2 regions of the Corallococcus silvisoli genome follow, and region 2 is predicted to be linked to the other one. Evidence: riboswitches for the same ligand, from Rfam matches in the RefSeq annotation. Region 2 holds a riboswitch; the other holds the start of a gene.
What was found. Region 2 has a riboswitch for cobalamin ahead of GTY96_RS26530 (hypothetical protein). Riboswitches for the same ligand answer to the same signal wherever they lie in the genome.
Positions count from the first base shown of each region.

Region 1: it holds a riboswitch for cobalamin, as region 2 does, so the genes downstream of both, GTY96_RS35590 (aminotransferase family protein) here and GTY96_RS26530 (hypothetical protein) in region 2, are expected to answer to the same signal.

Region 1 is NZ_JAAAPJ010000028.1:67,689-74,992, forward strand. It holds gene GTY96_RS35570 (TIGR04013 family B12-binding domain/radical SAM domain-containing protein) at 1-240, opposite strand, end outside; gene GTY96_RS35575 (type VI immunity family protein) at 302-1,219, opposite strand; gene GTY96_RS35580 (hypothetical protein) at 1,216-2,025, opposite strand; cobalamin riboswitch at 2,120-2,332, shown strand; gene GTY96_RS35585 (acyl-CoA thioesterase) at 2,507-2,923, shown strand; cobalamin riboswitch at 2,959-3,175, shown strand; gene GTY96_RS35590 (aminotransferase family protein) at 3,606-4,952, shown strand; gene GTY96_RS35595 (aldehyde dehydrogenase family protein) at 4,949-6,508, shown strand; gene GTY96_RS35600 (acetyl ornithine aminotransferase family protein) at 6,522-7,304, shown strand, end outside.
Region 2 is NZ_JAAAPJ010000014.1:106,637-113,940, forward strand. It holds gene GTY96_RS37905 (serine/threonine-protein kinase) at 1-492, opposite strand, end outside; gene GTY96_RS26515 (FHA domain-containing protein) at 578-2,272, opposite strand; gene GTY96_RS26520 (QcrA and Rieske domain-containing protein) at 2,447-2,989, opposite strand; gene GTY96_RS26525 (cell surface protein) at 2,986-3,747, opposite strand; gene GTY96_RS26530 (hypothetical protein) at 3,747-5,045, opposite strand; cobalamin riboswitch at 5,218-5,377, opposite strand; gene GTY96_RS26535 (cell surface protein) at 5,560-6,234, opposite strand; gene GTY96_RS26540 (hypothetical protein) at 6,258-7,304, opposite strand, start outside.

The sequences.
Region 1 (7,304 bases), on a different contig from region 2:
CTCCTCCACGGAGGGGCCGAAGCTGGCGGAGTAGAAGGACCACGCGGCGACGACGGTGTCGCCCGCGTCCGCGCGCTCGCGCACGGTGTCCAGCAGGGCCTCGCGGCTGCGCGGGAAGTGCAGCGACACGTCGGAGAGCGCGGGGTCGGCCTCCACGGCGCCGGCGAGCACGGTGAAGGCGTACTTGCCCGGGTACTGGTAGCTCAGGACGAGCGAGACCTTGCGAGGCGTCAGCGACATGGCGGCCCGGGATGATGCCACAGGGCCCGCGTGCGACGGGGCACGCTCGGCCGGTGCGCGGTCAGAGGAAGCGGCGCTCCCACTGGCGGACCTCGGCTTCGGTGAGGTCCCCCCAGGAGCCCCGGTGTGCGTAGAGCCAGGGCTCCAGCACGCGGGCGAGCTCGCGGTACGCGGGCAGTGTGTCACCCGCGTCCAGATCCCCTGCTTCGGGCGCGGGGCCCAACGAGACGACGGCCCGGTCCGGGGAGAGTGACTGGACCTGGGTCGCGGGAGCGTGCAGCCGGGAGCGCAGTCCCTCCGCGCCGCCCAGCTCCTGCAACACGGGCGGGCCCAGGAAGGTGAGCCATGCGGGGGCGCGGACCTTCGTGCCCAGGTGCAGCGCGAGCTGGTCCAACTGGTTCAGGTCGAAGCCCGGATGGCGCCGGGTGGTTTCGCGCAGCAGCGGCGTGAGGGTCCGGGTCCAGGCATGCACTTCGAGCGACAGGCCCGCATGCCCTGAGTCCCAGGGCAGCGCACGGCCCAGGTCGATGGCCAGCGCACGGATCCACTCCGGCCCGCGCTCGGCCAGGAACTCGGTGGGCAGCCGGAACTCCAGCGTGCAAGTGCTCTCCGGATAGGCCTCGTGGAAGCTGGCCGAGTCACTTCCTCTCCCGTGATACCTGAATGCGACTCCCGTCGCGGAGTGCGACAGCTCGTTTGCCTCAACGAAGCAAGAGGGGCTCAGGATCCGCTTCTGGAGCTCCGCCTCTCCCTCCGCATCCAGCTCCGGCCAGTCTCCGGTGTAGCAATCCCAGAACCAGCGCAGCCGTCGCGGTTCGACGGCCCGCCGGTAGCGCTCCTGCGCACGCCAGAGGGCAGGAGCGATCTCTTCGTGAGGCGCGCGCAGATAGAAGGCGATGCTGATCCCCTCCCTCATGAGGACCACGGTCGTCCCTTCAATCTCCATCGATTCACGAACTGTCGGCACCTGCTCGTTCATTGGGTGATTCCCATGTTGGGGGATACCAGGAGAGGGGCCCGTTCGCTCGCCAAGAGGTCCTGGTACACAGCATTCTGCGGCCTGTCGGCGAAGGGGCTTGCCGGCGGATAGGTGTCCCATCTGGCATCGTTGGTCGCCGGGCACGGGAACTTGAAGTCGTAGAGGGCCTGGACCTTCAGGGGGTTCCCGAGCGCGTGCAGCACCACATCGGGCGCGATGCTCCCCACCAGCAGGTGGAACTGCCCGGCCGCGAGCCACCGCGCCACCTCCTCCGGGTCCAACCACCGTATCCGCCCTGTCTTCGCGTCCCGCAGGTAGCGCGGCTCCAGGCTGAACCGCCCCGCGTCCGTGTCACCCAGGGCCCGCTGCACGCACTCCAGTGCCGCCGCGTGCTTGGCCTCTCCCAGTTGCATCGCCCGCGTCACCTGTCGCCCATTCGCGTCCACCACCTTCTCCCGGCACACCTCCGGCGAGGTCCGCTTCCCCGGCCCCAGCATCCGCTCGTTCACTTCGAAGTTCGCCTGCTTCGCGCACTCCACCAGCGCCCGCTCCACGCGCGCCACCTCCGCCGCTTCCCACAGGCGCATCATCGCGGCGGCCTGGCCGGCCCGCGCGGCCGCCCGCGACAGCCACGGCAGCACCGCGTCCTCACCCACCTGCGACGCGCACGCCGGGCTTCGCAGACATCCGGCCGTCGCGGAGTCCATCGACGCCTGTGAATAGCTCCGGGGCGCCCTCACCTCCGGCCCCGCGCACGCGGTCCACAGGAGGTAGCACAGCCACCACATCCTTCGGAGAGGAGTCACGTCGTGCCTCCTCGCACGAAAGCGCGAGCGCCTTCAACCCAACGCACTCGTGGACACTTGGCGGATGTGAACCGCGCGGCTAGCGTGCCTCCCGCCGACGGTGCCTCGCGGGAGTCCGCGAGGTTTAGCAAGGGAATCCGGTGCGAATCCGGAGCTGCCCCGCAGCGGTGAGTGGGAACGAACGCTGTCACACGCACTGGTCCGGAGTCGGACTGGGAAGCGACGGCCAGTAGACGCCACGGAGGCATCCCCATCAGGTGGGGAGCGCTCCGGAAGCACGCCCACGAGTCCGAAAACCTGCCTTCGGCCCCTGCGGAGGATCGTCTCCGACAGGGCGGTACCCCGGCCCCTCGCGGGAAGGTCCGGTCATCCCTCGCGGTCCCGTGCGTCCGCCACCGCCCGCGTCCCGGGCCCGGGAGCCGTGTGTCCCGGATCCGACGGCGCTCGGCGCTGGCGGCACCGCACGCCAGGAGTCCTTGCCATGACGTCCCCTTCTTCTTCCCTCCCTCCGTCCGCCACCGAGACCCGCATGGTCGACATGGTCTTCCCCGACCAGACCAACCACTACGGCACGCTCTTCGGCGGACAGGCGCTGCGGCTGATGGACATGTCCGCGTTCATCACCGCCAGCCGCTACGCGCGACGCACCGTCGTCACCGCGTCCAGCGAACGCGTGGACTTCCACACCCCCGTGCGCCAGGGCCAGCTGGTGGAGCTGGTGGGCCGCGTCGTCGCCACCGGCCGCACCTCCCTCACCGTGGACGTGGAGCTCTACTCGGAGGACCTGCTGTCCGGCGCGCGCCTGCTGTGCACGCGCGGGCGCTTCATCCTGGTCGCGCTCGACGCGGAGCGGCGTCCCACCGCGGTGCCGCCGCTCGCGCCGGAGAACCAGACATGACAGACATTGCCTTGACACCTGAAACAAGCCGGGCGTATAGACGACGCCATGCTGGTGCCTGGGTTTACCCAGGCTGAAAAGGGAACCCGGTCCGAATCCGGGGCTGCCCCGCAGCGGTAGGTGAGAACGACCGCCGTCCATGACACTGGAGCCCGTGTGGGCCCCGGGAAGTGACGGCCAGTAGGAACCCCGGCCCGCCTCACGCCGGACGCGCTCACAAGCCCGAAGACCTGCCCGCATCCGGCCCGTGGGAGACATCCACGGACGGTTCGACCTGGAGCCCCGAGGGAGGGCGGGAAGGTCCGAGCGCAAGCCCCTGTCTTCACAGGGATTTTCGCCTCGGCACACTCCCCTTCTCCCTTCGTGTCTCCAGCCACCCGCGGGGGTGGGGGTCGGTGTCTTCGGGCCCGTCCATGGCCCGGGTGCGCGGCGTCGCACCGGGACACCTCGCCTCCTCCTTCGTGGGTCACTGGCCGGGCGACGCGGGTCGCCCGTTAGGACGAGCGATGCGTGGAGTGCGGCGAAGACAGCGCGAAGCAGTGACAGGACGCGGAAGCCAGACACGGCACGGGAGGCCCCGGGCGCGGCGCGCCTGACGCCTCTTCGCGCATTCCTCCTCTCAATTCCTTTCATCCACCGCGAGCGCGCCCTCCACGCGCGCCGCCTGGGGAGACGTCTGTCTTTGAACGCCATCCGCTACCCGGACGGGAACGTGCTCCTGCGCAACCTGTCGCGCGAGTTCCCCGTCGTGACCCACGGCCAGGGCATCTACCTGTACGGCGCGCAGGGCCGCCGCTACCTGGACGGCTCCGCGGGCGCGCTGGTGGCCAGCGTGGGCCATGGCAACCGCGAGGTCGCGGACCGCGTCCATGAGCAGCTCCTCCAGGTCGCGTACGTCAACGGCACCCACTTCACCACCGAGGTGACGGAGGCCCTGGCCACCCGGCTGTGCGAACACGCGCCCCAGGGACTCAAGCGCGCGGCCTTCCTGGGCTCCGGTTCGGAGGCCATCGAGGCGGCGGTGAAGTTCGCCCGGCAGCTCTGGGTGGAGCGCGGACAGCCCCAGCGCTCGCGCGTCATCACGCGCGTGCCCGGCTACCACGGCAACACGCTCTACGCGCTGTCCATGTCCGGACGGCCGCACTACCAGACGTTCTTCGGCCCCATGCTGTCCCAGGTCGTCACCACGCCCGCGCCCTACCCCTACCGCTGCGGCCTGGAGGACTACGCGCGCGACGGGGCGGCGCACTACGCGCGGCACCTGGAGGAGGCCATCCAGCGCGCGGGGCCCGACACGCTCGCCGCGTTCGTGGCGGAGCCCGTCATCGGTTCATCGGCGGGAGCGTCCGTGCCGCCGCCCGGCTACTTCGAGGCGGTGTCGGCCGTCTGCCGGCGCCACGGCATCCTGATGATCGCCGACGAGGTCATGTGCGGCTGCGGGCGCACCGGCCGCTTCTTCGCGAGCGACCTCATGGACTTCACCCCGGACGTGCTCGTGATGGGCAAGGGGCTGAGCGGTGGCTACGCGCCCCTGAGCGCGGTGCTGGTGCGCGAGGACCACCTGGAGGAGCTGCGCCGGGGCTCCGGCGGCTTCATGCACGCGCAGACGTACCTCCAGGCGCCGTGCATGACGGCCGCGGGGCTCGCGGTGCTGGACTACTACGAACGGCACGACCTGGTGGCGCACGCGGAGCGCGTGGGCGCCTACCTGCAACGCCGGCTGCGAGAGGTCCTGCTGCCCCTGCCCCACGTGGGCTCCGTGCAGGGCGTGGGGCTGATGGCGGGCGTGGAGCTGGTGGAGGACAAGGCCACGAAGCGGCCCTTCCCTCGCGCGCGCAGGGCCGTGGAGGGGCTGCTCGCGGAGCTGTTCGCGCTGGGGCTCATCCTCTGGCCCAACACCGGCCACGCCGACGGGACGAACGGCGACCTGGTGATGGTGGGCCCGCCGTTGATCATCACCGAGCCCCAGGTGGACGAGCTGGTGGACCTGCTCGCCCGGGGCCTGACCCGTTTCCTGGAGCGGCCATGACCTTTCGCATCACCTATTCGGTGCTGGACGCGGACCTGACGGAGCTGCACGCGCGCTTCGACGCCGCGCTCGCCACGGTGCGCGCGCGCCTGGGCGCGGAGTACCCGTCCTGGATCGCCGGCAAGGCGCACCACAGCGGGGACCTGCTGGACAGCCGCAACCCCACGCGGCCCTCCGAAATCATCGGGCGCTTCCACCGCACCGCGCCCGGCGAGGTGGGCCGCGTGGTGCGCGCGGCGAAGGACGCCCAGCGCGCGTGGGGCGCCACCGCGTGGGAGGAGCGCGTCCAAATCCTGCGCCGCGCCGCCGACCTCATCTCCGAGCGCCGGTGGGAGCTGGCGGCGGGGATGACGCTGGAGGTGGGCAAGAACCGGCTGGAGGCCCTGGGCGACGTGGAGGAGGCCGCGGACCTGCTGCGCTACTACGCCGGGCAGGTGGAGTCCGCGCGCGGCTTCCACCTCCCCATGGCGCGCCTGTCTCCCCGCGAGGACACGCGCAGCGTGCTGCGCCCCTACGGCGTCTTCGTCGTCATCTCCCCCTTCAACTTCCCGCTCGCGCTGGCGGCGGGGATGAGCGCGGGCGCGCTGCTGGGCGGCAACGCCGTCATCCTCAAGCCCAGCGAGGAGGCCCCGGGTTGCGCGGACGGCCTCTTCCACGCCTTGAAGGACGCGGGCCTGCCGGACGGCGTGTTCCAGGTGGTGCACGGCGAGGGCGAACGCCTGGGCGCGGCGCTGGTGCGCCACCCCGCGGTGGACGGCGTGGCCTTCACCGGCAGCAGCACGGTGGGCATGGAGATCCACCGCCAGCTCACCGCGGAGCACGTGCGGCCCGCGCTGCTGGAGCTGGGCGGGAAGAACGCGACCGTTGTCTGCAAGGACGCGGACCTGGAGGCGGCGGTGGAGGGCTGCCACCGCTCGGCGTTCGGGATGTCCGGCCAGAAGTGCAGCGCGCTGTCGCGCATCTACGTGCACGAGGACGTGCGCCGCGACTTCCTCGAACGGCTGGCCCGGAAGGCCCGCGACACGGTGGTGGGGGACCCCGCGCTCGCGTCCGTCTTCATGGGGCCGGTCATCAACGCGGCCTCCGTCCGCCGCTTCGAAGAGGCCGTGGCGGAGGCGCGGCGCGACGGCACCGTGCACGCGGGCGGCGGCGCACCGGCCCTGGACGCGTCGCTCTCGCACGGCCACTTCGTCGCGCCCACGGTGGTGGAGCTGCCGCACGACCACCGGCTGATGCGCGACGAGCTGTTCCTGCCCTTCGTCGGCGTGGCGACCTTCCGCACGCTGGACGAGGCGCTGGCGCGGCTCAACGACAGCGCCTACGGCCTCACCGCCGGCATCTTCAGCGAGGACCCGGCCACCGTGGAGGCGTTCATGGCCCGCGCGGACGCCGGGGTGCTCTACGCCAACCGCCGCACGGGCGCGACGACGGGCGCGTGGCCCGGCGTGCAGCCCTTCTGCGGCTGGAAGGCCAGCGGCTCCAGCGGCAAGGGCGGCTGCGGTCCCTATTACGTCTCGCAGTTCATGCGCGAGCAGTCCCAGACCCGGATGGGTTGACCTGGAAGACCCCATGCACCCGCTCTATCCCGAAGTGAAGGTCGCGCCCCCGGGGCCCAACGCCCGGGCCATCATCGACCTGGACAAGCGCTACACCTCGCCGTCGTACATCAAGGAGTACCCCCTGGTGGTGGAGCGCGGCGAGGGGCCGTGGGTCCACGACGTGGACGGCAACCGCTTCCTGGACTTCATGGCGGGCATCGCCGTGGCCGCCACGGGGCACGCGCACCCGCACGTGGTGAAGGCCATCCAGGAGGCCGCGGGCCGCTTCCTCCACATCTGCGGCACGGACTTCTACTACGACGGCTTCTCGCGCCTCTGTGAGCGGCTGGCGAACTACCTGCCGGAGATGGGCCCCAAGAAGGTCTTCCTCACCAACTCCGGCACCGAGGCCGTGGAGGGCGCGCTCAAGCTCGCGCGCCACCACACGCGCCGGCAGACCATCATCGCCTTCAAGGGCGGCTTCCACGGCCGCACCTATGGCGCCATCTCCCTCAACTCCTCCAAGGTGGCCCAGCGCGCGTTCTTCGGCCCGCTGCTGCCGGGCGTGCTGCACATCCCCTACGCCAACCCGTACCGCTGCGCGAACGGCTGCGCGCCCGGCGCGTGCGGCGACGCCTGCAACCCGGTGCGCCTGCTGGAGACGGACTGGTTCGTCAACCACGTGGACCCGCGCGAGGTGGCCGCCATCTTCGTGGAGCCCATCCTGGGCGAGGGCGGCTACGTGGTGCCGTCCGCGGGCTTCCTCCAGGACCTGCGCCGGCTGTGCGACGCGCACGGCATCCTGCTGGTGTTC
Region 2 (7,304 bases):
GTTCTGGGGGGAGATGTCCCGGTGGACGAGCTTCAGCTCCTTCTCTTCCTCGTCCCGCTTGCGGTGCGCGTACGCGAGCGCGTCCAGCACCCGGCCCATGACGTAGAGCACGAACGTGAGCGGCAGCGGCGTCTGCCGGTCGCGCACGCGCGCGGCCACCTTGCGCAGGTCCTTGCCGTCCACGTACTCGAGGGCCATGTAGGCCTCGCCCTCGTGCACGCCCATGTCCAGCACCTGCGCGATGGAGCCGTGCCCCAGCCGCACCAGCGTGCGCGCCTCACCGACGAAGCGCTCGACGAAGTCCTGATCCTCCGCGAACTGCGGGAGGATCTTCTTGATGACGCACAGCTTCTCGAAGCCCTGCGCGCCCTCCAGGCGGGCGAGGTAGATCTCCCCCATGCCGCCGGTGGCCAGGTGCGACAGGAGCGTGTACCGGCCGAAGGGCTGCGGCCGGAAGGGACGCAATCGGGCGGGCTGGGTCGAAGAGCTCATGCGGTGCGGGGGTCCACCACGGAAAGCGCATTGAACCCCGAGCAGGGGCCCCGCTTCAACCGGTCAACCGGCCGCGCCGGCTGCCTCACCGGATACCGGGGTTGGTCAGCATGCCCATGTCCTCTTCAATCACCTCGAAGACGGCCACCTTGTCCCGAGGGGGACGCACCACCCGCTCGCCCAGGGGCATCACGTCGAAGCGGGCCCCGGTGGCCGCCAGCAGCTTGCCGGTCATCAGCACCTGCCCGGGGCCGGCGGTGGAGGCCAGCCAGCCCGCGACCCCCATCCCCTCGCCCACGGCGGTGTACTCGGTGCGCGCCTCGGTGCCGATCATCCCCACCAGCGCCTTGGTGGAGTGCAGCGCGATCCTCAGGTCGCAGCGCTCGTCTTGCGGCCGGCGGGCCATGCCCCGCTCCCAGTCCGAGCGCAGCGCCAGGGCGGCCCGCACGGCGCGCACCGCGTCGTCGCCCTTCGCGTAGGGCACGCCGAAGAGCGCGCGCATGGACTCGCCGAGGAAGCCCTCCACGGTGGCCTCGAAGCTGAAGACGATGCCGCTCATGCGCGCGTGGAAGTCGTTGAGCAGCTGCGTGGCCCGCGCCGCGCCCAGCCGGCCAATCACGGCGCCGAAGTCCGCCAGCTCCGCGTGCAGCACGGTGAGGTTCTTCTCCTCCAGCCCGGGCAGCTTGCCCCCCACGCGCTGGGCCTCGGCGGCGCGGCGCTCGGCCACCTCCGGCGAGTGGAAGCGCTCCAGGTTGCGCCGCATCCGGTCCGTGCCGGAGCCGTCGCGCACGGCGAAGCGCTGCACGCCGCTGGCCACCAGGTGGGCCACCGCGGTGCAGGCGTCCAGCATCAGCTCCAGGCTGGTGTCCCCCTCGCCGGGGACGTTGACGTAGAGCACGCCCGCGAAGGGCGGCTCGGTGCCGATGGGGATGCACAGCACCCGGTCCACGCCATACATGATGACGCTCTCGCGTCCGGCGAAGCGGCGATCATCGCGCACGTCGCCCACCGCGAGCGCGCGGCCCTGGCGGAGGGCCTCATCCACGATGGCGTCCGACACGGGCACCTCGCCCTTAGCGAGCCGTCCCCGGTGGCGCACGGCCGCGGGCACCAGCGGCCCCGTGGCGTGCTTGAGCAGCACCACCGCCGTCGTCGCGTCGGTGCGCTCCAGGAGCCGGTCCATCGCGGACTCCAGGAACGCGGTCAGCGTGCGCGCGGTGGCCAGCGCCTCCGCCGCGTGCACCAGCAGCACCAGCGTCTCATACGACACGCGAGGGCTGGCGACCGCGGAGCCCGTGGGCACGGGAGAGGGGCCGGAGAACGCGTCGTCGAACGGCAGCGGCCCCACGTTGTCCAGCAGGCGGAGCACCTCCGCGTCCTTCACGTTCTTCGCCAGCAGCACGGAGGGGCCCACGTCCGTGCCGTGCCCGAAGCGCACGACGCCGCCCGCGCCCAGGTCCATCATCTCCGTGGCGGCGTTCTCCACCGTGTGCGGCTGGCGCACCGCCAGGGTGTTCTCCCCCAGCGCCACCGTGTCGCCCGCACCCAGGTTCTTGCTGCCCTGCAGCGGCGCGCCGTTCACCCGGCTGCCGTTGCGACTGCCCAGGTCCTCGATGCGCAGCACGTCACCTTCGACGTACAGGCGAGCGTGCCGGCGCGACACGAGGTCACCGCCCAGCACGATGTCGTTCTCGTCGGCCCGGCCGAGGCTGGTGACGCCCTCCGGCAGGTCGTACGACGTGTCGAAGTAGCCGGGCCCGTTGATGATGATCTGCCACATCGGGCGCACGACATTACACGACCTCCCAATCTTCCGAGAGTCCGAGACGCTTTCCCGTGGAATACGGGCGTCCAGGCAAGGCCTCGGACGCCCTCTCGCGTCGCGTCATGCCCTCCGGACACCCGATGTGGTGGAGACCCGGGGTCGGACTTCACCTGGGGCGAAGGATGGACTTCACCTGGGGCGAAGGATGAAGAGCGAATCACCCACGCGCAGGGTGCGATAGGCGGCGAGGGGCCGGGTCGCGGGCCCCCGGAGGACCTGCCCCTCCAGGCCGAAGCGCGACCCGTGGCAGGGGCACTCCACCAGCCCCAGGGTCCCGTCCCAGGCCACCGCGCAGTCGCCGTGGGTGCACGTGCGCCACACCGCCCGGTAGCAGCCGTCCGCCGCGTGCACGACCACCACGTCCAGGAGGGCGGAGGGGACGCGGACGCGGTCACTTCCCCCGGGCTCGCGCAGGGCGGGATGGTCCGCGAGGGGGACCTCCACCCAGCCCTCCTCCGGCGGTCCCGGCAGGCCCGTGTCACCGCACCCGGCCGGGCCCGCGTCGGGCACGGCGTCCGGACCGGGCAGCACCACGGCCTCGCGCCAGTCGCCACCGCACCCCAGCGCGGCCAGGGCACAGGTGCCGCGCAGGAGCGTGCAGAGCGCCTGACGGCGGTCCACCCCACCCGCCTCCACGTGCTCCCGAGGCGAATGGAGCGGGGGTTTGCTCACGGGGTGCCGCCGTCGGCCAGCTGGCCATTCACCACGGCGAGCGCATCCAGGTCGAAGCCGCCGGAGGTGCCGCCGTAGCTGTTGAGCCCCGTGTCGGTGAGGCGGACGAAGCGCGCGCGGGCAAGGCCCACGTCCGCCAGGTCATAGCCGTCCCCGCCCGCCACGGCCGGGTCGATGGGGGAGACGCCGTTGTCGGGGCTCGAGAGCACCGGATGCGTGCCGGCGCAGCCCGGGTAGCCCCCGTCCTTGTCGGTGGGGTCGCAGGGGAAGTCGAACCACGTGATGCCGTCGTCGCTGACGGACACGGTGGCCGTCTCCGCGAAGATGTCGCCGCCAATCTTCTGGAACGCGTTCTCGAACACGAGCAGGTCCACGCCCGGGCCGTCCACCGCGACCAGGTCGGTGAACTCCAGGGTGATGGAGCCGCCCCGCCCCAGCGACAGCACGTCGAGCGAGCCCGCGAACTGCCCCGCCCCCACCGGAGGCCCCAAGACGACCGCCGGGAAGCGGTCCTGCCCGAAGCCGGCGAAGTCTCCGAAGTGGTACGCCGTCACCCGGTCCGCGAACGGATCCACGGGCCGCGTGCCCGCGTCGACACCGGCGTCCGTGCCGGCATCCGCTTCGGTGCCGGCATCGGAAGCCGCTCCGGCGTCCGTCCCGGCGTCCACGCTGTCCTCCGCGGGCGGCGGCATGTCGGGGTCGCCGGTGCACGCGCCCAGGGCCAGCAGCGCGCCGAGCGCGAGCAGCAGGCGCCGCATCACGGGCCCTGCCGGATGCGCACGAGGCGGCGGCCGTGGATGTCCGTCACGCCCACGAGCAGGTCCGAGCCCAGCGACGACAGCAGGTCCACGGACGTGCACCTGTCCACGACGGTGAGCACCGCCTCACGCGCTCCCACGCTGAGGGGCTGGCCGCCGCCCAGGCCCGGCGTGAGCGAGAAGCGGGACACGTCGGTGACGCCGAAGCCCGCCGTGGCGCCGTAGCCGCCGCGCACCACCGCCACGCCATTGCCGAAGCCCGTGGCGGCGTTGAAGTCGCTGCCCACCTCCAGGCGCGGCTCGTTCACGAGCACCACCGGCGTGCGCGAGGCCAGCGCCTCGCCCAGCTTCGCGTACGACACGGCGTGGGCCACGTTCACGTACGTGTCCGCCGCCGAGTAGCCGAACACCGCGATGTTGTTCGCGGAGACAGCGGTGAAGCCGCTGGCGCCCACCTGCGCGGGGAAGTCCGCCACCTTCACGGCGGCGTAGGGCTTCGCGGAGGTCACCAGCGCGTAGACGCCCAGGCCGGACGACACCGTGTCCAGCCCCCCTCCGTTGATGAAGAACGCGTCGGCCATGCCCGCGGCGGAGTAGTTGCCCGGCGCGCTCAGGTAGAGGGCGGCGTCCCGCGAGGACGGCTCCACCACCGCGACGCTGCCCGGGAAGCCCGCGGCCGGCTTCGTGTAGCCCGCGAGCAGCCGCGTGCCGTCATAGGCCAGGAAGTAGGACGGGAAGGTGTTCGCGGCGTCGGCGCGATCCGCGGGAGCGAGCACGGTCTCGAGCGCGGCCTCCCCCAGCTTCACCTCCGGCCAGGTGCCCAGCGCGAAGAAGTCGCGGCCCGTGGCCGTCGTGCGCAGCGCGAAGAGCGAATACGTGGGGCCGGGCGTGGCCACCACCGCGACCACGTTCGGGGACAGGGACGCGGCCTCCAGCACGGTGAAGCCCGCCTGGAGCTGGAGCGTGCCCAGCTTCGCCTCGCGCGGCACGGCGTCGCACGCGTCGGTGCCGCCGTCCGTGCCCGCATCCGTCCCGGCGTCCGTCCCCGCGTCCGAGCCAGGACCCGCGTCGGTGCCGGCATCCGTGCCCGCGTCGGGAACGATGTCCACCGGGACGCACTTGTTCTCCACGCACATCCAGGACCGGCCTTCCGAAATCGGGGCCTGGTCGCGGCACTCGGCGGCGTCCTCGCACTCGTTGTCGCCGCAGCCTGTCCCGCCCAGCACCACCGCCAGCAGGGCGCCCATCAGCGCCGCGCGCTGGCCCTTCGCGCCCACCCGCTTCGTGTCGGTCCGCATCGTGTCCTCGTTCCTTGCCCGCCGCGTGGAGGCGGCGGGGCTTCCTGGCGGGAGGCGGGACGGGCACGAAGGCGCTGGAGCTCCTGTCGCGCGGCGCGACCTGGAGTCCTGTCTTCGCCGTCAGCTCCCCGCGGAGGTTCCGGTCTGTGTCCGGGCCCTCCCCGAATGGGAGGAGGACACCGGGTCGTCGCCAGGTCTTCGGACTCACGAGGACGGGGTGCTTGCGAACACCGTCCCTGCTCACCGCTGCGGGGCAGTCCCGGACTCACACCGGGTTCCCTGGACGCCCTCACGCCCCATGGCGCGATGGCATCGATGACGGGGCGGGACTATGGCGCCCCCGGGTCAATGTCAATGCGGCGAGGGCTCCACCGCGGCACCAGGAGGGAGGCGGGCGTGTCATCCCGGCGCTCCCACCCGGGAAGCCTCCCCCACCCCGAATCCACGGGATGGGCACGCGGCGCCCGGGACCGTCCGGTGGAGAACGGTCCCGGGTCCCGCCGCGCGTCGCGGACTACGGCAGCTGCACGCCGTTCACCACGGCGACGGCGTCCAGGTCGAAGCCGCCGCTGATGCCCGCGTAGCCATTGGCGCCGGAGTCGCGGATGCGCACGAAGCGCGCGCGGGTGAGGCCGACGTCCGCCAGGTCGAAGCCATCTCCCCCCGCCACGGCCGGGTCGGTGGGCGAGATGCCATTGCCGGGGCTCGAGTACACGGGCTTCACGCCCGCGCAGCCCGGGAAGTCGTTCGCCACGTCGGAGGACGCGCACGGGAACTCGTGCCAGGTGACGCCGTCGTCGCTGACGGCCACGACGCCCGTCTCCGCGAACGGCTTGCCGCTGGGCTTGAGGAACGCGTTCTCGAACACGAGCAGGTCCACGCCCGGCCCATCCGTCACCGCGATGTCGGTGAACTCCAGGATGATGACGCCGTTGCGTCCGAGCGACAGCACGTCCAGCGAGCCCGAACCCGCGCCAGCGCCCTGCGGAGGCCCGAGCACGATGCCCGGCAGCTGGCTCTGACCGAAGCCCGCGCCGGCGCCGGGCGTGAAGGACACGATGCGGTCCGCGAACGGATCCCCGACCAGCGCCTGGTCCTGGAAGCGGTCCGGCGAGTCCTCACCACCGCACGCCACGGACAGGAGCGCGGCGAGCCCCATCGCGAACCGCTTCGAGAGAAGGGTCTTCATGGGTGTTCTCCGGATGAGGGTCATCACGGGGCCTGCTGGATGCGGACCAGCCGCGCGCCGTTCTTGTCATCCACGGCCACGAGCAGGTCCGCGCCAATGGAGGTGATGCCGGTCACGCTCGTGCACTGGTCCGCGTAGACGAGGACCGGCTGACGGGCACCGACGGTGACGGTCGCGCCGGCGTTGGTCACGGTGAAGGCGAAGCGCGAGATGTCCGTCCCGGCGAAGTTGTAGTTGGGCGGAACGTAGTCGCCGCGAAGCACCGCCACGCCCTCGCCCTGACCCGCGGCGGCGACGAAGTTGGAGCCCACGGCGAGCGCGGGCGCGTCCGCCACGGCGAACGGGGTGCCCGAGGAGAGCGCCTGGGCAATCGCCGCGGGGGCCACCGCGCGGCCCTCGTTGAGGTAGGTGGTGCCGGAGTAGTAGCCGAGCATCGCGACGCCGTTGGTGGACACGGCGGTGAAGCCGCTGCCATCCGTGTCGGGCGGGAGCGTTCCGACCTTCAGGGCGGTGAACGGCGAGGTATCCGTCTTCAGCGCGTAGATGCCCAGGCCGGCCGACACCGTGTCCAGGCCGCCGCCGTTGATGAGGAACGCGCCCGGCACGACACCCGCGGAGAAGTTGCTGGGCGCGGAGAAGTAGACGGAGGAGGCAGGCGTCACGGTGTCATAGACCCCCACGGAGCCCGGGAAGCCCGCGCCGGACTTCGTGTACCCCGTGAGGATGCGCTGGCCGTCCGACTCCACGAAGGAGCTGAGGAAGAGCGACGTGGAAGGGCCCCGGTCGGCGGGCGCGGCCACGTCGAAGAGCGGCGTCGCGCCCAGCGTCACCTGCGGCCACGTGCCCAGCGAGTACAGCGCATGCGGGCCGACATAGCCGACCGACACCACCGTGTAGAGCGAGTACGTGGGTCCGGGCGTGACGCCCACCGGGCCCGCGGAGGCAGGCAGCGGCGCGGCCTCACCGGCCACGAAGCCCGCCTGGAGCTGGAGCGTGCCCAGCTTCGGGTCGTAGGCCGCGCTCGCGCACGGGTCGGAGCCAGCGTCCGTGCCCGCGTCGGTGGTGCCGGC